DNA from 2 places in the Bacillus mexicanus genome. Region 2 is predicted to be linked to the other one. Evidence: a T-box and tRNA genes for the amino acid it is inferred to sense, from the RefSeq annotation. Region 2 holds a T-box; the other holds one or more tRNA genes.
What was found. A T-box is a leader RNA that pairs with one kind of tRNA and senses whether it is charged. The one in region 2 lies ahead of thrS (threonine--tRNA ligase), so its partner is inferred to be a tRNA-Thr.
Positions count from the first base shown of each region.

Region 1: it encodes a tRNA-Thr, which carries the amino acid that the T-box ahead of thrS (threonine--tRNA ligase) is inferred to sense. The anticodon was not compared.

Region 1 is NZ_JBCEYV010000004.1:14,134-25,130, reverse strand. Features, by position in the region: gene glmS (glutamine--fructose-6-phosphate transaminase (isomerizing)) at 1-1,319, opposite strand, end outside; gene glmM (phosphoglucosamine mutase) at 1,738-3,084, opposite strand; gene cdaR (CdaA regulatory protein CdaR) at 3,103-4,536, opposite strand; gene cdaA (diadenylate cyclase CdaA) at 4,529-5,350, opposite strand; gene rsiW (anti-sigma-W factor RsiW) at 5,512-6,138, opposite strand; gene sigW (RNA polymerase sigma factor SigW) at 6,152-6,715, opposite strand; tRNA gene AAGG74_RS19425 (tRNA-Gln) at 6,943-7,014, opposite strand; tRNA gene AAGG74_RS19420 (tRNA-Tyr) at 7,019-7,103, opposite strand; tRNA gene AAGG74_RS19415 (tRNA-Thr) at 7,124-7,196, opposite strand; tRNA gene AAGG74_RS19410 (tRNA-Val) at 7,201-7,276, opposite strand; tRNA gene AAGG74_RS19405 (tRNA-Glu) at 7,280-7,354, opposite strand; partial or broken gene AAGG74_RS19400 (2-thiouracil desulfurase family protein) at 7,535-7,989, shown strand; gene AAGG74_RS19395 (GNAT family N-acetyltransferase) at 8,002-8,484, shown strand; gene murQ (N-acetylmuramic acid 6-phosphate etherase) at 8,589-9,503, shown strand; gene AAGG74_RS19385 (MurR/RpiR family transcriptional regulator) at 9,520-10,371, shown strand; gene AAGG74_RS19380 (PTS transporter subunit EIIC) at 10,397-10,997, shown strand, end outside.
Region 2 is NZ_JBCEYV010000002.1:645,954-656,950, forward strand. Features, by position in the region: gene AAGG74_RS12915 (hypothetical protein) at 1-152, opposite strand, end outside; gene AAGG74_RS12920 (YwhD family protein) at 291-809, opposite strand; gene AAGG74_RS12925 (site-2 protease family protein) at 822-1,481, opposite strand; gene thmT (2-hydroxymuconate tautomerase) at 1,590-1,778, shown strand; gene AAGG74_RS12935 (MarR family transcriptional regulator) at 1,819-2,238, opposite strand; gene thrS (threonine--tRNA ligase) at 2,359-4,275, opposite strand; T-box leader at 4,326-4,548, opposite strand; T-box leader at 4,579-4,801, opposite strand; T-box leader at 4,832-5,061, opposite strand; gene AAGG74_RS12945 (YwgA family protein) at 5,175-5,675, opposite strand; gene AAGG74_RS12950 (HD domain-containing protein) at 5,711-7,012, opposite strand; gene AAGG74_RS12955 (YuzB family protein) at 7,177-7,398, opposite strand; gene rsfA (prespore-specific transcription regulator RsfA) at 7,612-8,391, shown strand; partial or broken gene AAGG74_RS12965 (carboxylate/amino acid/amine transporter) at 8,534-9,423, opposite strand; gene lipL (octanoyl-[GcvH]:protein N-octanoyltransferase) at 9,587-10,432, opposite strand; gene cysL (cysJI operon transcriptional regulator CysL) at 10,480-10,997, opposite strand, start outside.

The DNA.
Region 1 (10,997 bases), on a different contig from region 2:
TCCATTGCATTTGCAGCAATACCGAGTTCTTTGACGAGATCAAATCCGATATCGATGCCGCTTTTTTCAGCAGCCACAGATGCAAGAACCGCTAGAACTGCGATTTGTGCAGTATATGCTTTCGTTGATGCAACAGCGATTTCAGGGCCTGCGTGAAGAAGCAATGTGTAATCAGCTTCACGAGAAAGCGTTGATCCCGGTACGTTTGTGATTGTCAGCGCTTTGTGTCCGAGCGCTTTGACTTGAACAAGAACTGCGCGGCTGTCTGCTGTTTCTCCGCTTTGTGATAAGAAAATAAAGAGCGGTTTCTTAGACAGAAGCGGCATATTGTAAGAGAATTCACTCGCTACATGCACTTCAACCGGCACGTTTGCCCACATTTCAATATATTGTTTACCGACAAGTCCTGCATGGTAGCTTGTTCCGCAGCCAATGATATAGATACGGTCTGCTTCCGCTACAGCGGAAGCGATATCGCCGGGCACAGACAGTTTGCCGTTTTCATCTTGATACGTTTGGATGATTTTGCGCATAACAACAGGCTGCTCATCCGTTTCTTTCAACATGTAGTGAGGGTACGTACCTTTTTCAATATCACTTGCATCCAGCTCAGCGATATAAGAAGCACGCGTAATGACGTCACCATCAAGGTTTTTGATGACAACTTGATCATCAGTGACGATAACCATTTCTTTATCCATCAGCTCTACGTACTCGTTGGTTACTTGAAGCATTGCCATCGCATCAGATGCTACAACGTTGAATGTATCTCCAAGACCGACTAATAGAGGGCTTTTGTTTTTCGCTACAAAAATCGTTTCTCTGTTGTCGTTGTCGAATAAAGCAATCGCATAAGAACCTTTTAACAGTGTAAGTGTTTTGCGGAACGCTTCTTCTGTCTCAAGACCTCCATTGACCAATTGCTCGATTACTTGAACAACTACTTCTGTATCGGTGTCACTTTTGAGCTCTACATCTTGTAAATACTCTTGTTTCAGCTGAACATAGTTCTCGATCACGCCGTTATGAACAAGTGTAAAGCGGCCCAGTGCGCTTTGATGCGGATGGGCGTTCAGATAGCTTGGTTCGCCGTGTGTTGCCCAACGAGTATGGCCAATTCCAGCTTTCGCTTCTACATTGGCATCCACAACTTCACGAAGATCCGCAATGCGTCCTTTTTCTTTGAACACATGGACTCCCTGATCGTTGGCAACTGCGATACCGGCAGAGTCATATCCGCGGTATTCAAGCTTTTCTAACCCTTTCAACAAAATTTCCTTCGCATCAAGCTGACCGATATAACCTACGATTCCACACATATTTTCTTCCTCCTAAGATTGTAAAAGGAGACGAAGAAAGTCAAAATTCAAGGGGACTTTCAACCGTCCCCTCCTACATGTTTTTGGAAGATCATGTGATTTCTCTTTGTTCAAGGAGTCACCCCCTTGGTTTGAAGAAATCCTTACGGCTGTGATCTGTACACTCAGCCGGGAGGCATCCGCCGAAAATTCGATAACCTCCGTCCTCGTCAACTAAGCCTTTTTTCGGGCGCTTAGTTCGGGCGCTATTATTATAGGTGAAACAATCATCCCGTCTTTTAAAACAAGCACAAGACAAGCTTGATTTTACAGCATGTGACATAAACGGTCAATTGTTTTTTTAAACAACCTTGCCGTATGTCTCACAATTATCATATGTAAATCTCGCTTGTCTTGTTCGCTCTAAAAATAGACTTCGTTACTCTAATCCCATTTCTGACCGGACGACTTCAACAATGCGATTGACATACTCATCGCACAATTCTTTCGTCTTGGCTTCAGCCATTACGCGAACGAGCGGCTCAGTGCCTGAAGGACGTACCAATATCCGGCCGTCACCGTTCATTTCTTTTTCAACTTCAGAAATAACAGCTTTTACTTTTTCGTTTTCTTCGACTTTATATTTATCAGTCACTCTCACATTAACCAATAGCTGGGGGAACTTCTGCATCTCAGCCGCAAGCTCTGACAGCGGCTTGCCGGTCGCTTTCAAAGTATTCATCAGCATAATAGCAGACAGCAATCCGTCGCCTGTCGTGTTGTAATCAAGGAAAATAAGATGCCCTGACTGCTCACCGCCGACATTGTAGCTGTCTTTTTTCATCGCTTCTACGACGTAACGGTCACCGACAGCCGTCTGCACGCTTTTGATGCCTTCTTTTTCAAGGGCCTTATAGAAGCCGAGGTTGCTCATTACCGTTGAAACCACTGTATCATCCTTTAAACGGCCCTCTGATTTCAGGTATTTTGAGCATATGTACATGATTTGGTCGCCGTCAACGATATTTCCCTTTTCATCGACAGCGATTAGGCGGTCGCCGTCACCATCGAATGCAAGGCCGAGATCGGCATTTTTCTCTTTGACAAACGCGCTGAGTGCTTCAGGATGAGTTGATCCGACGCCATCATTAATGTTTAACCCGTTCGGAGAAGTCCCCATCGTTGAAACATCTGCATCTAAATCAGCAAACAGGTGTGTCGCCAACGATGACGTTGCACCATGCGCACAGTCTAGTGCCACATGAATGCCTGTGAAATCTTCATCCGCTGTCTGTTTTAAAAATTGCAGATATTTTTGTCCGCCTTCAAAATAATCGTTTACAAGCCCAAGATCGGCCCCTACCGGTCTTGGCAGCTTATCCTCCGATTCATCCATCAGGCGTTCAATTTCATCTTCCTGTTCGTCAGAAAGCTTAAATCCGTCTCCCCCGAAAAACTTGATGCCGTTATCCTGCACTGGGTTGTGAGAAGCAGAAATCATGACGCCTGCCTCAGCATCCATCGCTTTCGTTAAATAAGATACACCAGGTGTAGAAATGACACCTAAACGCATGACTTCTGCGCCAATAGATAAAAGTCCGGCGACAAGGGCTCCCTCCAGCATATGGCCGGAAATACGTGTATCGCGGCCTATCAGCACTTTTGGACGTTGTTTGTCTTTTGTCAAAACATATCCGCCGAAACGTCCGACTTTAAAGGCCAGCTCAGGTGTAAGCTCACTATTAGCGACACCTCTTACACCGTCTGTTCCAAAATACTTGCCCATTTTATAATCGCTCCTTTTTTATTCTGATGATGATTGTGAATCTGCAGCAGATTCATCCTCACCCTGTTTTTGATCTTCGTCTTGTTTTTGATCATTGCTGTTTTTATCATTGTTCGTTGTGTCTTTTTGCTTGTTGTTATCTTGGTCATTCGTTTGCTTATCTGTGTCATCCTGTTTCCCTGATGTATTGCCACTATCATTAGTATCGCTTTTTTTAGACGTCAGCTTAATTCTGGCGTTCTTTTGAGCCAAGGACCAGGTTACATTTTGAGGTCCATTCACTTCAAGCTTTACGCTATGCTCCCCGTCATTTAAATCTGAAACATTCACATACAAATCAATATCTGATTTCTTGAGTTTATTTATATTTGCGGGAGAGCCTTTAGCCGTCACGTCTAACGCTTGCGATGCAGGATCTAAAAATTCAATGTTTTGCGAGCTGCTCAATCCTACAGTCTTGATCGTCACATTCTCAAACTTCTGATCCGCTTCACTATCTACTTCTATATGCAAAGTTACCTTTGACGGCGAGATTTTTTTAACGCCGTCAGGAAGCGGAATATCCGCCTCGATATCGGAATCCTTGTTGATTTTGCTTAAATCTAAGCTGACACCGTCAATAAATTCAAGAGAATCCAACACATCCTGCGAGCCGTAAACCGTTACCTCACTGGGGTTGGATTCAATATTCGCTATGCTGACACCGTCAGGTAGGCTTCCCGTCCGTTCAACTTTAAAGGGCAGTTTTTTACTCGGGCTTGTCACTGGAACGGTAATCTTGATGACAGAGGGCTCCACATCGACAGGAAGCGCATTTCCATCTTTATCATAGACAGTCACTTTCGCTTCCTTTTCGATCGTTTCATCTGCATTTTCCAAGTTCACTGAGGCTTTCACAAGAGAAATACGATCAATTACATTTTTAGATCCTATAATCTGCACATGTTTCGGACTGACAATCGGCTGCTCTGGAGAATAGCCTTTTTTCATCTTGCTTTTATTGTAGTACTCCACTTCTACAGGAAAACTTTTCATCGTCCGTTCCTGAATGGTCACTGTCGTAACAGAAGGATTAATTGAGATTGTCAGCCCATCCGACACGTTTTTAGCCTTAAGCTCGACTTTATGTGTGCCGGTTTTTAAATTTTCCATATCAGCATATATTTCGAAATTTTTGGTCTGCCTAGCCTTTTTCACGGCGCTTGTCGAGCCTTTTATCGTAACATTAACCGTTTGCGGAACACCTGTTACAACGTAATTTTCATCATCATAATACGCTTTAACCGGAATATCAGTCAGTGTTGCTTCATCAGTCGTTGATGTCGGAAAGAAAGATTCACCCGGTTTTTTCGGGGTTGGTGCCTGATTGCTATTAACCGCCACATAAAGCAAGAGCGCGAAAAGCAGCGCAATAATTTTCACAGCCCAGCGGTTGTTTAAGAATTTATCCATTTTTCTTACCCCTCCAATACCAGCGGTTAGAAGAAGTGTCTTTGGTGTTTTTCTTAAACTCGGCTTCAAGCATTTCTTTCAACGCTTCTTCCGTCAGTTCTCTGTGAAGATCGCCATTCCTCGCCACACTGACGCCGCCGGTCTCTTCAGACACAATAATTGTCATACTGTCTGTTACTTCACTGATCCCGACAGCTGCTCTGTGCCGCGTGCCCAGTTCTTTTGAAATGAACGGGCTTTCAGAAAGCGGCAAATAACACGCAGCGGCGGCGATCTCATTATCCTTCATGATCACCGCACCATCATGAAGCGGGGTGTTTGGGATAAAAATATTGATCAAAAGCTCTGAACTGACTTTGGCATTCAAAGGGATGCCAGTCTCAATATAATCTCCCATTCCGGTATCCCGTTCTATGGTCAGCAGGGCACCTATACGTCGTTTCGCCATATAATTGATTGATTTCGTGATGGCTTCAATCGTTTTCTGCTGCGCTTCCTCTACAGGTGTGCCGCTCCTTGAAAAGAAGCGCCCGCGGCCAAGCTGTTCAAGCGCTCTTCTCAGCTCAGGCTGAAAAATAATTATAATTGCTAAAAATCCCCATGTTATCGCTTGGTCCATCAGCCATTGAAGCGTACTGAGGCCCAAATATTGGCTGGCCATACGGACAAGCACGATCACGACAATTCCTTTTAACAGCTGAACCGCTTTCGTGCCGCGTATCACCATAATCAATTTATATATCACATACCAAACAAGGAGAATATCAACGGCATTGCCGAGGTACTGCAAAAAAGGGATATCCTCAAAAGCCATTTCCTCGTCCTCCAAGAATTCAGTCATTTCGTATTTTGTGTTTAACGTGTTACGCATATGTACTTTACATAGCGAGCCCATTATACCACATTTCGATTTGGCAAGTGAAATGTGCCACCCCTCTCTGCCCATAAAAAAAAAGAGCAAAGCGGCTGTTCGCTTTACTCTTTTTCATCCGAGTGTAATACCTTGACGACACTTTTACCCGCAGACTTCATCTTGTACCATGTCCAGTCGAATAATTGATTGATTTCTTCAATCTGACCGGTGACTTGTCCAGCAGAGGCCATATACTTTTCGCCGTTTACAACGGTTACATCCCCGTCTATTTTGCCTTTAATGATCAGCTTTCCGTTTTTAACAGTCACATCGCCTTTGACCGTCTCACCTTCCGGCACAGTCACGATGTGGTTTTGCACCACAAGATTCGGCTGCTTAGATACGCTGAAGTTTTGGTCATTATGCCAGCTGTTAAAAAAACCTCCGCCCATCAAAATGATGAATACCGCAGCAGCTGCGATAACAGGATGGGTTCTGAACCATCTTTTCACAGAGGCTCTTTTCTTCTCCTTCGGCAATTTCGCCATGACATTAGCGGTAAAATCCGCGGGGGCTTCAACATGCGATGTGCTCCGGACGAGCGCGATCGATTTTTCCATCTCGTAAAAATGCTTTCGGCATTTCTCGCATGTCTCCAGATGTTCATTTAATATCTGTTCATCTTTTGGAAGGATATCTCCATCAAGATGCATATGCATAAGCTGCACAATTTGTTCAGGACAGCTCATTTCATCACCCCACTTAAAGATCTCTTAATTGTTTTCTAAGAGCCTCTCTGCCCCTATGGATACGTGTTTTCACAGTTCCCACAGGAATGTTCAAGATCTCGCCGATTTCAATTAATGAGAGTTCGTCGATATACTTTAATACGATGACTGTTCTGTATTTGTCAGGAAGCTTTAAAATTTTCTGCTGAATCGTGTTCGAGAGTTCCAGGGACACTACTTCATCTTCTGGCAAAACTCCATCTGCGGCAATTTGCGAATACATGGTCAGACCTTCTGTACCAGCCACCTTTGCATCGAGGTAATAATCCGGCTTCTTTTTGCGAATACGGTCAATTGTTAAATTGGTCGCGATTCGATAAAGCCAAGTTGAAAATTTCCGGTTAATATCAAAACTGTCGATATTAACGTACGCTCTGATAAAAGCCTCTTGTGCAATGTCTTCCGCCTCATGCACATTGCCAAGCATACGGTAGCAAAGCTGATAAATTTTATCCTTGTAAATATCTACGATGTCCGCAAATGCATCTTGGTCGCCTTTTTTGACTTGTTTAATTCTTTTTTTAATCATTATTTCCATATTTATCTAACCTCTGCCTTCACCGGTCTGTATGTATACGAGCTTCGTTTCAAAAGGTTTCAATTTTTTATAAAATAAGTTTAACAAATTTTTGGCAGGGTGTAGATGGTAATTCGTGAATAAACTACCTTAACATATTTTTAAAATTATTATACAGACTGAACAGTTAGAAGTTGAAATTATTTTAAAATAGAAAAAAGACACCTTTTGGTCAAAGGTGTCTGTGACTGGGCTAGCTGGATTCGAACCAACGCATGACGGAGTCAAAGTCCGTTGCCTTACCGCTTGGCTATAGCCCAATAATGGTGGAGGGGGGCAGATTCGAACTGCCGAACCCTGAGGGAGCGGATTTACAGTCCGCCGCGTTTAGCCACTTCGCTACCCCTCCATATTCATGTGAGAAAACAGTGCCGGCAAGAGGACTTGAACCCCCAACCTACTGATTACAAGTCAGTTGCTCTACCAATTGAGCTACACCGGCAAGATGGTGGAGGATGACGGGCTCGAACCGCCGACCCTCTGCTTGTAAGGCAGATGCTCTCCCAGCTGAGCTAATCCTCCAAATGGTGACCCGTACGGGATTCGAACCCGTGTTACCGCCGTGAAAGGGCGGTGTCTTAACCGCTTGACCAACGGGCCGTTTGTGTTCTCGTCGAGCTGACAAAAGTTATTATATACAGGTTAATGCATGTTTGTAAAGAGAAAAATTAATTTTTTTATTTTCAAACTTTTTAACTCCTTTTTTAACTGAAAAAGCCTTCCGCCATTCCTCATTTATTTTATGATAGAGACAAGCAAAGCATGAGAGGGGAAACCACTATGATTCTAGTCAGTTCTTGCCTTGGGGGCATTGAATGCAGATATAACGGCTCACATGCAGCATCAGAGAAAATCAGAAAACTTGTCGATCAAAAGAAAGCAGTCATGGCATGTCCTGAGCTCCTCGGCGGCTTCTCAACTCCCCGTGAACCTGCTGAAATCATCGGAGGCACCGGTGAGGATGTTCTTAATGGGACCGCAAAAATCGTGACAGCTTCCGGTGAAGATGTAACCAAATTATATATGGAAGGCGCATCTAAAACATTAGCTTACGCAAAAGAAATCAATGCCTCTGCCATCATATTAAAAGAAAACAGCCCATCATGCGGAAGCGGTTTTATCTATAATGGCACATTTACCGGAAAAAAACCCCCGGCAGCGGAGTAACTGCCGCTCTGTTAAAACAAGCAGGCTACCGCGTTATTTCCGAAAATCAGCTAGACGATATATTGTAAGGAGGTCTCCACATGACTCTAGACATTTCTTTATCCTTCTATAAGCCCGAACACTTATCAGAGCTTGAATCATTCAAGCTAAATAATGATGACAAACGCTTTACCTCTCTCCCCAAAGAGGTGCTGACTCAGGCCCTGAGCATACGGGACCGGTATCCGGTTGTCATCTTAAACGACAATCTGCCAATCGGTTTTTTCATTTTACATACATCAAAAGAAACGCTTGAGCCCTATTCTAACAATCCATTTGCCTTACTGCTAAGTTCTCTTTCTTTAAATGCTGTTCATCAAGGAAAAGGCTATGCGAAAAAAGCAATGCTTCTGCTTCCCTCTTTTGTGAGCGGTTATTTTCCATGGTGCGATGAAATGATTCTGGCCGTCAACCATCTGAACACTCGCGCAAAGCACCTTTATATGAAATGCGGGTTCATTGATAAAGGCAGGAGAAGAATCGGACCGCTTGGAGAACAGCTAGTTCTTCATTATTTCTTATAGACGTATTGAAATAAAATTTCAATACTATAAAAACATAGTTGAAATATCACAACAGAAATGAATATACTAAATATTGAATATACGATGAAGCAGGGGGCATCCTCATGTCAAAACCATTAGACCTTCACCGTCTTACAACGGAATCCCGCAATAGCCAAACAACCGACATTCACAAGGCAAACACTCTCGGTATCCTCAAAATGATCAACAACGAAGATTTGAAAGTCGCTGCTGCCGTACAGCAGGTTCTCCCCGACATTCAAACAGCTGTAGACTGCGCGTACGACTCGTTTCAAAATGGAGGCCGGCTCATCTACATAGGCGCCGGTACAAGCGGAAGACTCGGTGTCATGGATGCCGTCGAATGTCCTCCCACCTATAGCGTAAGCCGAGACCAGGTCATCGGAATCATGGCTGGCGGCCCCAAAGCATTTTTGCAGGCGACCGAAGGAATTGAAGATAGTGAAGAAGCAGGAGCTGAGGATTTAAAAAACATACACCTCACTTCTAACGACACTGTCCTCGCCGTCGCGGCAAGCGGCCGCACACCATATGCGGCAGGCGCCCTAACATATGCCCGCAAAGCCGGAGCACACACCATCGCCCTTACCAGTAATAAAAATTCCGCCATCAGCAAGAATGCCGATCACAGCATTGAGGTTGTCGTTGGACCTGAAGCTATTACAGGATCAACACGTATGAAAGCGGCAACCGCTCATAAAATGATTCTAAACATGATATCTACCGCTGTAATGGTCAAAATCGGCAAGGTTTACGAAAACTTGATGGTAGACGTCAACGTCAGTAATAACAAACTAAAAGAACGTGCCATCAGTATCATCCAAAGCCTCACCAATGCCCCATACGACACAGCCAAGCATACTCTGGAACAAGCCAATTATCACGTCAAAACGGCAATCGTCATGCTCAAAACAAACACAGATCAGGAACAAGCAAAGACATTGCTCGATGAAGCGAACGGTTTCATAGACAAAGCAATCGAAAATGACCATCCATGATAAGGAGAGAGCAGGAATGGCAACAGGCGGTTTAACGATCATCCAATCAATGAAGCACAAGCTCCCTCCATCCGAACGCAGAATTGCGGATTATATCCTAACTCATCCCCACAAAGCAATAGAAACCACTGTCAGCGAGATCAGCACATTAGCCAATTCAAGTGACGCTGCCGTTATCAGGCTCTGCAAATCACTCGGACTAAAAGGATTTCAAGATTTAAAAATGAGAGTAGCAGGCGACCTGGCAAAGCCTGCTGTACAAGGCTACCGGGACATTGCGCCTTACGAACCGCTGTCCTCCATTTCTGAAAAAACAGCCGGCAACGCCATTCAAGCCATACAGGATACTTCAGACCTGATGGACTACAAAGTGCTTGAACGAGCGGTTTCCCTGCTTCTCAAAGCCCCTACCGTGCATTTTATCGGTGTCGGAGCCTCCGGCATTGTCGCCAAGGACGCCCAGCAAAAGTGGCTTCGCATTCATAAACAATCAACCGCGTTCACAGACACTCATCTTGTGGCGTCATTAATCGCAAATGCAGATAAGGATGACATCGTATTCGCCATTTCATTTTCGGGTGAGACGCAGGAAATCATAGAATTGCTCACAATGGCTAAGGAAAAAGGCATCACAACGATCAGCCTCACACAATTCAGCCAGACATCCATCTCCGCACTGGCTGATGTCCCGTTGTACACAGCACATTCCAACGAAGCCTTGCTTCGAAGCGCAGCCACTTCCTCCCGCCTCGCCCAGCTTTTTATGATTGATGTTTTGTTTTTAGGCATGGCGGCTGAGCAGTATGAAGAAACAACCGGTTATATCGATAAAACGAGAGCAGCCATACAATCTATGAGAAAAAAATAGGACGTCTTGAAGAGGAGGGATTTTGATGAGCAAAGAAAACAACTACCATCATCTCGCAAAGAAAATCCTCGCGTTATGCGGAGGAAAACCAAACATTTCCTCGTATACGCATTGCATGACACGCCTTCGTATTACGCCTTACGATGAAAGCAAAGTTGATGTTCAGGCTTTAAGAGAGATGGACGGCGTATTTGGGGTCGTGGAAGCGGAAACCCTTCAAATCATCCTTGGCACCGGGATCGTCAATCATGTCACAGCCGCTTTCTCAAAGCTTATGTCAGCAGAAGGAACCGATATCAAAGAAGCGGCTGAAAAAAAGAAAGCCGATATAAATAGAAAAAATGCCACTCCGTTTAAACGTTTCTTACGTAAAATCGCCAGCATCTTTATCCCTCTCATTCCCGCCCTCGTCGCTTCCGGTTTAATCACCGGGATTACAAAAGCAATCATTCAAGCCGGATGGCTCTCTGCAGAATCACAAATCGCTATTATCCTGACAGTCATCGGATCAGGATTGTTCACATATCTCGGCATCCTCGTCGGTATTAACGCTTCAAAAGAATTCGGCGGGACACCCGCTCTTGGGGCTCTGGCAGGAATCTTGATTATAAATCCGGAGATCGCAA
Region 2 (10,997 bases):
GCTTTTTGAACCGGCAGTTCATTCACTGCCTCATAGTAGTTAAGACAGTTACCGCATTCACACATATCCTCTATATCTTTCTCATACTGCTTTCTCGTTTCTTCCACGTCGGCTTTTATGACCCAATCGCCGACTCGAATGGTTTCGTACATCATATCCCCCTAAAAATGAAAAACCCCGAGTCTTGTTTCGGCTCGGGATTTTCCATATCCTATTTCTGTATCACCAGTTTACTCACTGTTTACAATAAATAGTTCAAATATTCTAATAGTTCACATAAAGTTCACAAATTAGTTATCTTCCGGAAGCAGCCCTGTTTTTAATTCATCTGCAGACCGGTCCCATAGGCCCTGATCATGATTTTTCAAAAACTCGCCGAGCACACGCTTTGAGCTGTCGTCCATATTATCAATCATAATGTTCCGTTTCATGGATTTATCCATCAGATTCACATGCTCAGGCAGCGATTTGTAGCCTCTTCTGATGCTTCTGTCGACCGTCAGTTCACAGGCTGTCACCCCTGCGTAATAAGGCCCCTCTTCTCTTCTGTCAATCGTCACCCATACGAGCCAGTATGGTTTGCCATTTGGAACTTCTTCTTTATTCGGCAGAAATTTAATTCCTTTTTCAACAGTGCTGCGGGCGTGCATCGCACCAATGTCCACGAACGCTTCTTTTTCCTCTACATCGACGAATACGGGGGAAATGTTATCAAGGCTGAGTGCCCCTACACCGAAACCGCCGTGTCCGTCTGTCGGATCACTTTTGATAATATTAAATCCGATTGACTTTTTCTTTTTTTCTTCCATGAGTTCACCCTCCTACAAAAGCGGTTGAAAAATTGCTGAAAACAGCTTTAAAATCTGATTTCTTCCTGCATTAAGCAGCGGCCAAAGCACGTAAGAACCGAGCGGTGTCACGAACAAAACCAAAAAGACGATAAAGCCGTAGTTCTCTGCCTGCGTCATCTTGGCACGCACCCCCGGCGGTACGAGATCTTCGATAATCCGATAGCCATCGAGCGGCGGCAGCGGCAGCAGATTAAATAAACACAACACAAGATTCAGCTGTATCCAAATGGAAAAGAACTGATCAAGTCCCGTGCTGAATGCCGCAAGCGTCTCCATTCCGTATACATGCATCAACACTAACAAAAAGAAACCGATAAACGCAAGAATCAGGTTACTGACAGGCCCGGCAACTGACACGAGTACGCCGGCGAGCCGCGGCTTCTTAAAGAAGCGGCGATTCACGGGAATAGGACGCGCCCATCCGAAGCCGGCCACCAAAATCAAGATGGTTCCGAACGGATCAAGATGCTTAATCGGATTGAGCGTCAGTCTCCCTTGTTTTTTCGCCGTATCGTCACCGAATTTGTATGCGACATAAGCATGAGCAAGCTCGTGTATCGTAAATGACACGATTAACGTGATGACGAGGTATGGCATTAAAGATAACGGATAATATAAAAAACGGTCCAAATGAAATATCCCTCTTTCTAAAAATGCAAGAATTTACTTTATTCAGTATACTATAAGAAGCCTCTTTTTCTAAAGAGAGGAAACGAGATAAAGGAGGATTGGGCACCCATGCCATACGTAACCGTCAAAATGCTTGAAGGCCGTACAGACGAGCAAAAGCGCAACCTTGTCGAGAAAGTAACAGAAGCCGTAAAGGAAACAACCGGTGCTTCTGAAGAAAAAATTGTTGTGTTTATAGAAGAAATGAGAAAAGACCATTACGCCGTCGCAGGCAAACGCCTGAGCGATATGGAGTAACCTCTAAAGCCGGCGCTTCGCGCACCGGCTTTTTTAACTCCTATTGGGTCAGCTTCTCAATAATCACAAGCAACGACTTTTTCTCTTCGGCTGTCAAACGTTCAAACATGCCGTCAATCAGCTGCTGGCGGTTGTCGATCATTTGTTCAGCCGCTCTCCGGCCCGATTCAGAAAGCGCAATCCATACAGTGCGGCGGTCATCGTTATTTCTGGATCTCTTAATAAACCCCTCCTGCTCTAAATGATTCAGAGCGGTGGTTGTGGCAGAGGGAGAAAGTGTGACCTCCTTCAGAATATCCTTTATGGTGCAGTTGCCATGCCTGTATATGATCCGCAGAATAAATCCTCTTATATTATTCACGCGTTTCGGAACGGTTTCTTCATCTAATTGCTTCGTGCTTTTCAAATATTTTGTCAGTGCGTGATCCAGCAAATTTGCTTCCAGTTTGTCATGGTCCATGTCAATTTCCCCATTTCAAGATGCAATTCATAACATACGAACGATATGATTTACTTATTATTTTACTGATTCCTGATGGGGAAAGTCAAAAAAGCAAAATGAGAATTCACAGCTTTTTTCCTAGATATTTCGATATTTCACCTGTTTGACAAGTTTATTTTTAAAAGCCTGAAAAAGAACGTGTTCATTCTGCTGGTCTCCAAATTGACGGACATTTACCGCGCCTTCCTGCTCTTCACGATCTCCAAGCACTAGCACGTAAGGGACTTTCTGCACCTGCGACTCTCTGACTTTGTAGCCGAGCTTCTCATTGCGCTCATCAATGTCTGCCCTTATTCCCAGCTGTTTCAGCTCTGCCTGCACCTTTCTGCAATAGGCCAAGTGAACATGTGAAACCGGTATGATTTGAACCTGGACCGGTGCGAGCCAGACTGGGAAAGCTCCGCCGAAATGCTCGATCAAAATGCCGAAGAAACGGTCGATTGAGCCGAATACCGCTCTGTGGATGACAACAGGACGAACCTTCTCATTGTGTTCATTGATATAAGTTAAATCAAATTTTTCAGGCATTTGAAAATCAAGCTGAATTGTCGCGCATTGATGGCTCCGTTTCAAGGCATCTTTTATGTGAAAATCAATTTTCGGCCCGTAAAACGCTCCATCGCCTTCATTCACCTCATAAGGCAGGCCAAGCTCCTTAAGAACGTGTGCCAAGGCACGTTCGGACACTTCCCAAAGGCTGTCATCGCCTAATGAGTCATCAGGACGAGTCGAAAGCTCAACTGAATAGTCGAATCCGAATGTACGATATACCTCATCAATCAGCCGGATCGCTTCTTTGATCTCACTCTCAATCTGATCCTCCCGAACGAAGATATGGGCGTCATCCTGGCAGAACGTCCGGACGCGAAGCATTCCGTTTAAAGCGCCGCTGTATTCGTGGCGATGCACCTGTCCGAACTCCGCCATCCGAATCGGCAGATCCCGATAAGAATACAGACTGTTTTTAAAGATGAGCATATGGCCGGGACAATTCATCGGCTTCATTGCGAATCTTGTATCATCAACTTCTGAAAAATACATATTGTCGCGATAATGATCCCAGTGGCCTGACTGCTCCCATAACCGCTGATTCATCATAAACGGCGTACGCACCTCATCGTAGCCGGCCTTTGTTTGCAGCTCACGCGAGAAGCGTTCCAGCTCATTGCGGACAATCTGCCCTTTCGGCAAATAAAACGGCATCCCCGGCGCTTCCTCAGAAAACATAAACAGCTCTAATTGTTTGCCCAGCTTGCGGTGGTCTCGTTTTGCCGCTTCTTCCAGCATATGAAGATGTGCATCGAGATTTTTTTTCTTTTGAAACGCAACCCCGTACACCCGCTGCAGGACTTCATTTTCGCTGTTTCCGCGCCAATACGCGCCCGATACTCTTGTCAGTTTGAACGCTTTGATCCTTCCTGTAGAAGGAAGATGCGGCCCGCGGCACAGGTCAACGAATTCTCCCTGCTGGTACAGCGTGATAGCCTCCCCGCGCGGTATATCGTTCAAAATCTCCAGCTTAAACGGTTCGCCTTTTTCAGCAAACAGCGCTTTTGCCTCTTCGTAAGAAACCTCAATTCGCTTGATTTCCAGATTCTCAGCTGTAATGTTCTTCATTTCTTTTTCGATGGCCTCTAAGTCTCCTGATGTCAAGCTTTGCTCCAGCTTCATGTCATAGTAGAAGCCGTCTTCTATCACAGGCCCCACCCCCAATGACACTTCGCCGTAAAGCCGTTTCACCGCTTGAGCCAGCACGTGCGCCGTTGTGTGGCGAAGCACCTGTAAGCCTTCTTGTGAATCAAGTGTGACAATCGAAAGCTCGGCATCCTCCTCCAGCCTGAAGCTGAGATCAACGAGCCTGCCGTTGACCCGTCCCGCAGCCGCCTTCTTTTCCAGACTGGAGCTGATAGCACCAGCCGCTTCCTTAATTGTGACGCCTTTCCGATATTCTTTTATTTGTCCGTCTGGAAGCTGAATGTGTACATAGTTACTCATTTTAAACACTCCTTCATTATTTTTGTATAAAAAAACACACCCATCCCTCTAAAAGGGACGAGTGTGTGATTAACCCGTGGTTCCACCCAAATTCCCGACAAACGCTATGTTTATCGGCTTGGTGCTGTAACGCAGCATAGACGGCATTGGATACTGTAGTTCCCCAATGCTGCTCCAAGGCGGTAAATGATCGTCCTAAGCTGGGAAGCTCCCACCTTTTCTTCCCTCTCTGAAAACCGTAACGATCATTCATATCCTTTTCTTCGCATGTATTCAAATATAAAAAAACACACCCATCCCTCTAAAAGGGACGAGTGTGTGATTAACCCGTGGTTCCACCCAAATTCCCGACAAACGCTATGTTTATCGGCTCGGTGCTGTAACGCAGCATAGACGGCATTGGATATTGTAGTTCCCCAATGCTGCTCCAAGGCGGTAAATGATCGTCCTAAGCTGGGAAGCTCTCACCTTTTCTTCCCTCTCTGAAAACCGTAACGATCATTCATGTCCTTTTCATCGCATGTATTCAAATACAAAAAAACACATCCATCCCTGTAAAAGGGACGAATGTGTTTATCATCCGTGGTTCCACCCAAATTCCCGATCAACACACATGGTGTATCGGCTTTAAGGTGCTGTAACGCAGCATAACGGTATCAGATACTTCTATTTCCCCGATACGGCTCAAAGGCGGTAAGCTGCTTTCCCTGCGTTAGGAAGATCTCAGCTGTTCTTCCCTCTCTGGAAACCGTAAAAAGCATCTCATGTCCTTATCAGTGCCTATATACATTACTTATTGTTTGATCATTTCATATATCTTACAATATATTTTTTTAAACAGCAATCTTATTTTGTAAAAAAAAAGCAAAAGAAACCGATCATTTCTTTTGCTTGCATCATTAACAAATCTGCTTCAGTTCCTCTATGTATTGAAGCGCTTCGTCATATTCTTCATTTGTATATTTTTGCTTACTTTTAATCGTGAAGACTTTTTCTTTCTTTTCCTCAGCCTCAAGTCCATCAAAGTAAAGGATCGTGGAAACCAACTCTAAAAACCGAGATGAACGGCTGTTTACATTGTCGATATACCCTTTGATATCCGGCATATCCAGATCAGCATGGTCTAAAAACGCGGAGCCTGTCTCAGTCAGCGAATAACGGTATTGAAAGTAGCCGCCCTTTTTTTCCTTCACCTCATGCAGAAATCCAAGGTTGCACAGCTCTTCAATCTGGAGCGTCAGTTCCTCTGAATACGGTCCGTAAAAGTGAAAATCATATTTCTCATAGAAAGGAAACTGCATTTTTTTTGCGATATAAATCATTTTCTGCAGCTTCTTCCGCCCGATGATTTCTCCAGAATCCGAGAACACCTTCATCAGTTTTGCATGTTCTTTCAACAAATTCCCGACATCTCCTTTTTCCTTCTTTCCAGTTTCTATGTCAGTCCCAGCAGCTGCCGGATTTTCATTTTCGCTTCCGGATGTTCAGAGCTATCACAAATCAAGTCCTTCGGATAATACAGTTTGTGGTCCGTCCGCCGTTTTCCGGAAATGGACTCTACAATAGCAGATTGTCTGGACAGCTCTTTAATTTGGCCGTTTTGCGTCAAAAGGTGGATCGGCAGACGCTCCTCTTCCTCCCCCGGACGGTAAAAGTCGTACGGCAGGTCTGAAGAAGAATCGACGACCAAATAATAATTCGGATCGATTCCCGCCTCTTTGAACAATGAAGTCAGCTCAAAATAAGCCGACATTTCTTCATTCGGATTGAATTCAACGTATTGGAACAGCTGGCGGTTAATGAACCTGCGGCACAAATCGGACAAAATCTCGTCCTCTTCATCCTCCCAAGCCTGGAAATAATATAAAATAATAGATTCATCAAGCTTCACATAATCCTCCAGTATCAATTTCCCTTCAAAAATCGAATAGAAGTGAACCGGAGCGTGAGTGAAGACATAGCCTTCATCATGCAGCTGCTTCGCTCTGTGAAGAATCTTCGTTAAAATGACCTCTGCACTTCTTGTCACAGGATGGAAATACACTTGCCAGTACATTTGGTAGCGGCTCATGATATAGTCTTCGACAGCGTGCATCCCGCTTTCTTTAATAACGATCTGATCCTCACGCGGCCGCATCACCCGAAGAATCCGTTCCATATCAAAATGGCCGTAGCTGACGCCCGTATAATAAGCGTCACGCTGAAGGTAGTCCATGCGGTCTGCATCTATCTGACTCGAAATCAGGCTGACCACTTGTTTGTTTTTATAAGTTTTGGCAATGACTTCAGCAACATCCTGCGGGAAACTCGGACTCACTTTTCTAAGCACCTGATTGACCTCTGTGTCCCCCAAAATAATATCTCTTGTAAATTCTTCATGGTCAAGATGAAAAACTTTTTCAAATGAATGCGAAAACGGCCCGTGCCCGAGATCATGAAGCAGCGCCGCGGCCAAACAGAGTTCGCGCTCACTGTCATCCCATTCAGGGCGGCCTTTAAAGACGTCATCAACCATTCTCCTGACAATTTCATAGACACCGAGAGAATGATTAAACCGGCTGTGCTCAGCCCCGTGGAACGTCAAATACGTCGTGCCGAGCTGCTTAATTCTGCGGAGACGCTGAAATTCGCGGGTTCCGATCAAATCCCATATCAGCTTGTCCCGCACATGAACATAACGGTGCACCGGATCTTTAAACACTTTTTCTTCTGATAATTTTCCATTTGGATACGCCATCGTCATTCCCTCTTTTTTTTAGCCGTGTTTCTATTATATCGACTCTATTCTTTGAAAACATCCTTGAATTTGCCCGGCGATTTGTTCCATCTTTACGAAAAAGACATAATGTGAAGCAAAAAAGCCTGACCTGAGGGCCAAGGCTATGAAAAAATAAGTTTTGACTATTTAATTTTCTTTTTTACTTTGTCAATCAGCTCATCCTCTGTCGGAGCTGACAGCGGGCGATTGTTTACAAAAGCAAATGATTTTTTTCGTCCGGGCCCGCAATAAGATTGGCACCCTACCTCAATCTTTGCATCCGGGTCCACTTCTTTTAAACGCGGCAGCAATGTTTTGATATTAGTGGCTTGGCAATCATCACACACTCGAAATTCATTAGCCATGACGTACGCTTCCCTTCATTTCTATGTTCATCTATGTGCATAACCTAAAATCGCTTTTCAAAAAAATCACATCACATGTCATTTTACAAGGATTCAACTGTTCCTGCAAGCCGCTCCTTCCTTCGTATCTCCTATTCTTTCAGCCAACTTGTATAAATATTTTTCAAACTGGACATTCTAATACCATGAAAAGAAAAATGGGAGTTGAGATAAATGACAAAACAGCGACAAGACGCTTGGTCAGAAGAAAATGATCTGCTTTTAGCCGAAACAGTGCTTCGGCATGTGAGGGAGGGCAGCACTCAGCTGAACGCCTTTGAAGAAGTCGGAGATAAATTAAACCGGACTTCTGCCGCGTGTGGATTTAGATGGAACGCGGTCGTCCGCCATCAATATGAAAAAGCGCTTCAGCTTGCGAAAAAACAGCGAAAGCAGCGGATGAGAGCGCTCGGGAACGGGCAGTCAGCGAAAAAAAGACTATTATATCAGCCTCCTGCGGTTGATCCTGAAATCATTCAAGAAACTGCTGCAGAGGAACCGGTTAAAACAAACACCCCGGCAGCTGAACATGAGCAGCAGCCTTTCATGTCAGGCGAACACATGCCTTTTGTGGATGAAAGCTTTAAGGAAGAGTTAGCTAGTTTATCACACTTATTGTCTCCTCAAGCACCTGCAGCCGCGCCGGAGCTCACGATGAATGATGTAATCCGCTTCCTGCAGAATTACGAAGGCAATAACGAGCAATCATCGGCATTAAAAATGGAAAATGAGCGCTTAAAGAAAGAAAACCAGGCATTACAAAGCAAAACGGAACAGCTTGAGGCAGACGTCCAAAAGCTTGAAAAAGACCAAAAAACAATCCAAGAAGATTATGAAACCTTGGTGAAAATTATGAATAGAGCCAGAAAACTAGTTTTATTTGAAGAAGATGAACATGCCTCTCCGTCCTTTAAAATGGATCGGAACGGCAATTTAGAAAAAATGGCAGAATGAGTTTATAAAATCCCAAAACACCAGTTGGTTTTGGGATTTTCGTTCTGTGCAAAATCTCCTTTTTCTTTTGAAAAAAGAAGATTTTAGCATTTTGCAGCGGCTCGTTATTCTTGTAAAATGAGGCCAAGCTTATGGGAATCTATTAAGTCACATGGGCGGTCTCAGCCGTTTTTTGTTTTCGAGGCATGGCGGAAATGACGAGAAGCCCCAGAAGCATCAGTGCGATACCGAACCACGAAGAAAGTGAAAGCCTTTCTCCGATGAAAAACACACCCAGCAATGAGGCTGTCAGTGGTTCAGCTAAAGACAGCGTAACCGCCGCAGAAGCCGGGACTCCGGTAAGCCCTTTCGCAAACAAAAAGTATGCGGCGCATGTTGCGATTAGACCGATGTAAAGACTCGTTCCCAATCCTCTCGGTGTCCATATCCACGAGATATCCGACTGCCATAAAAGCGGTATCAGCATGATGGCGCTAATCATAAAGACAACGGCGGAAGTCGCTCGCGGAGACTGGTTTTTCATCATCACTTTACTGATGAGCGTATAGCCTGCAAAAGAAGCTCCAGCCCCAAGTGCCATACAAACACCAGCTACATCAATCCGAATGTTCGAACTGTCGGAAAACAGGAGCCAGCAACCCGCTAAAGCCAGTACAGTCGCGAGCCACCAAGCGTTTCGCGGGCGTTTTTTCAATACAGCCCACTCTATGCTTCCGGCAATGATAGGCGCACTGCCGATCGCGATCACAGTCCCGACCGCAATTCCCGTTTCTTGAACAGCTGTGAAAACAGCGCCTGGTAGCATGCCATACAAATCGCTGCTGATAATACGAGCGGCCATGACCAATTTTTTATGTGAAGCTCCCGGCTGATCCAAACGGCAAGCAGCATGGCGCTTCCTCCTATTAATAATCTGAACGCTCCGAAAGCCAGTGGTGTAGAGCTTTCCGGAGCCAGCGCCTGAACAGTTCCCGTCGTTCCCCACAAAAAAGCTGCGATCAACACAAACAAGCTGTAAACATTCCCTTTCATCTGCCTCTCCCCTTTGTATATGGATGCCGATATCGTTTTTCTTTTTAGTCACGGTTGTCTGTACGTAAGAAGGGTTTATCTGAAAATAAGATTATTGAGGATAAAATGCCGCTGGAAATAAAAAATGCATGCCGGCCTGATACAGCTGGCATGCGAAGAACGCTCAGCCAAATACCTTTGCATTCCGCTCAGCCATCCGGATGAGGTTTTTCTCAAATTCTATTTCCTCATCAGTGGACAATCCTGCTGAATAAAGCTGACTGCTTAACGCTTTTAATTCGGTCAGCAAAGCGAGCATTAGGTCTTGTACGGAGATGTCTGTTTGCAGAAGCTCGCTTAAGGACGCCATCGTTTCCGGCTGAATCTCCGGATAGACGCCTTTTTTATCGTTTTGTTTGTCCTTTAGCGCCGCTTGGTAGAATCGTCTGATCAAATCAGCTCTTTCACTGCCGCTCTTATCCGCGCAAAGATAAATCTGAACAGCGACTCCGCCGCGAACGCGCCGTTGTGAAATGCCGGCGAATTTTTTGCCATTGATGCTGAGGTCATAGCTTCCGGGACAATAAGATCCTGCAATTTCATATGCTTCGATCTTTGCGTTGTATGGCTTTAGCATCCGTCTCATCAGCTCAACCATCGCTTCGTAGCCTTTGTCTATGTCGATGCCTTTCTTTTCGTCCTTGAATATGAGAGAAATATTTAACACGCCTTCATCCAAAACGACGGCAAGACCGCCTGAATTGCGTACGATGACGCGGTGTCCTTCGTTCTCCAGCAAGGAGATGCCATCCTGCAAAAACGGGAGGCGCGTATCCTGAATTCCAAGGACAATTGTATCGTGGTGCACCCATGAACGCGCTGTCGCCGGCGACATGCCTTTTCCGACGGACAGGCACAGCGTATCATCCATTGCGAAGGATTGCTTCGCGTCAAATAAAGGGCCGAGACTGGATTGGTCAATGACTCTCCATGTCGGCTGCATCAGTAAATCAATCGGTTGGTTTGCCATCTATGTAAAACCCTTTCATGTTAGGCTTTTAAACGAAAACTATTATATCATTTCAGCTGCTGTGATTGAAAATTGCTTTTCAGCATCGTAATAAAAATTTCTTTATTTTTCGTATTTTCCATAAGTGGAGAATGAATATACGACAGCTTGCGCTTTAACGAGATGTCTTTTATATGAAGAATTGAAATGTCACGGTGAATCAAATCCTTATGCAGCACGCTTCTGGATAGAACGGACAGCCCCATGCCGCTAATCACCGCTTCTTTTACGCCTTGATTGCTGCTGATGGTGAACATTGACTTCGGCCGCAGTCCATTAGAGCTGAGCACATGATCGAGATACTCTCTCGTTCCGGATCCTTTTTCCCTTGTTACCCATGCTTCGTTTTGCAAATCGGTGATTGAAATGTCTTTCTGTCCGGCCATCGGATGCTGATTAGGCGCAGCGATGCACATTTCATCCTCCATGAACGGTTCAATTTCCAGTTCGTTTTCGTTTGTATGTCCTTCAATCAGCCCGATATCAGCCTGCAGCATCCGCACACGCTCACTGACCTCCTTTGTAT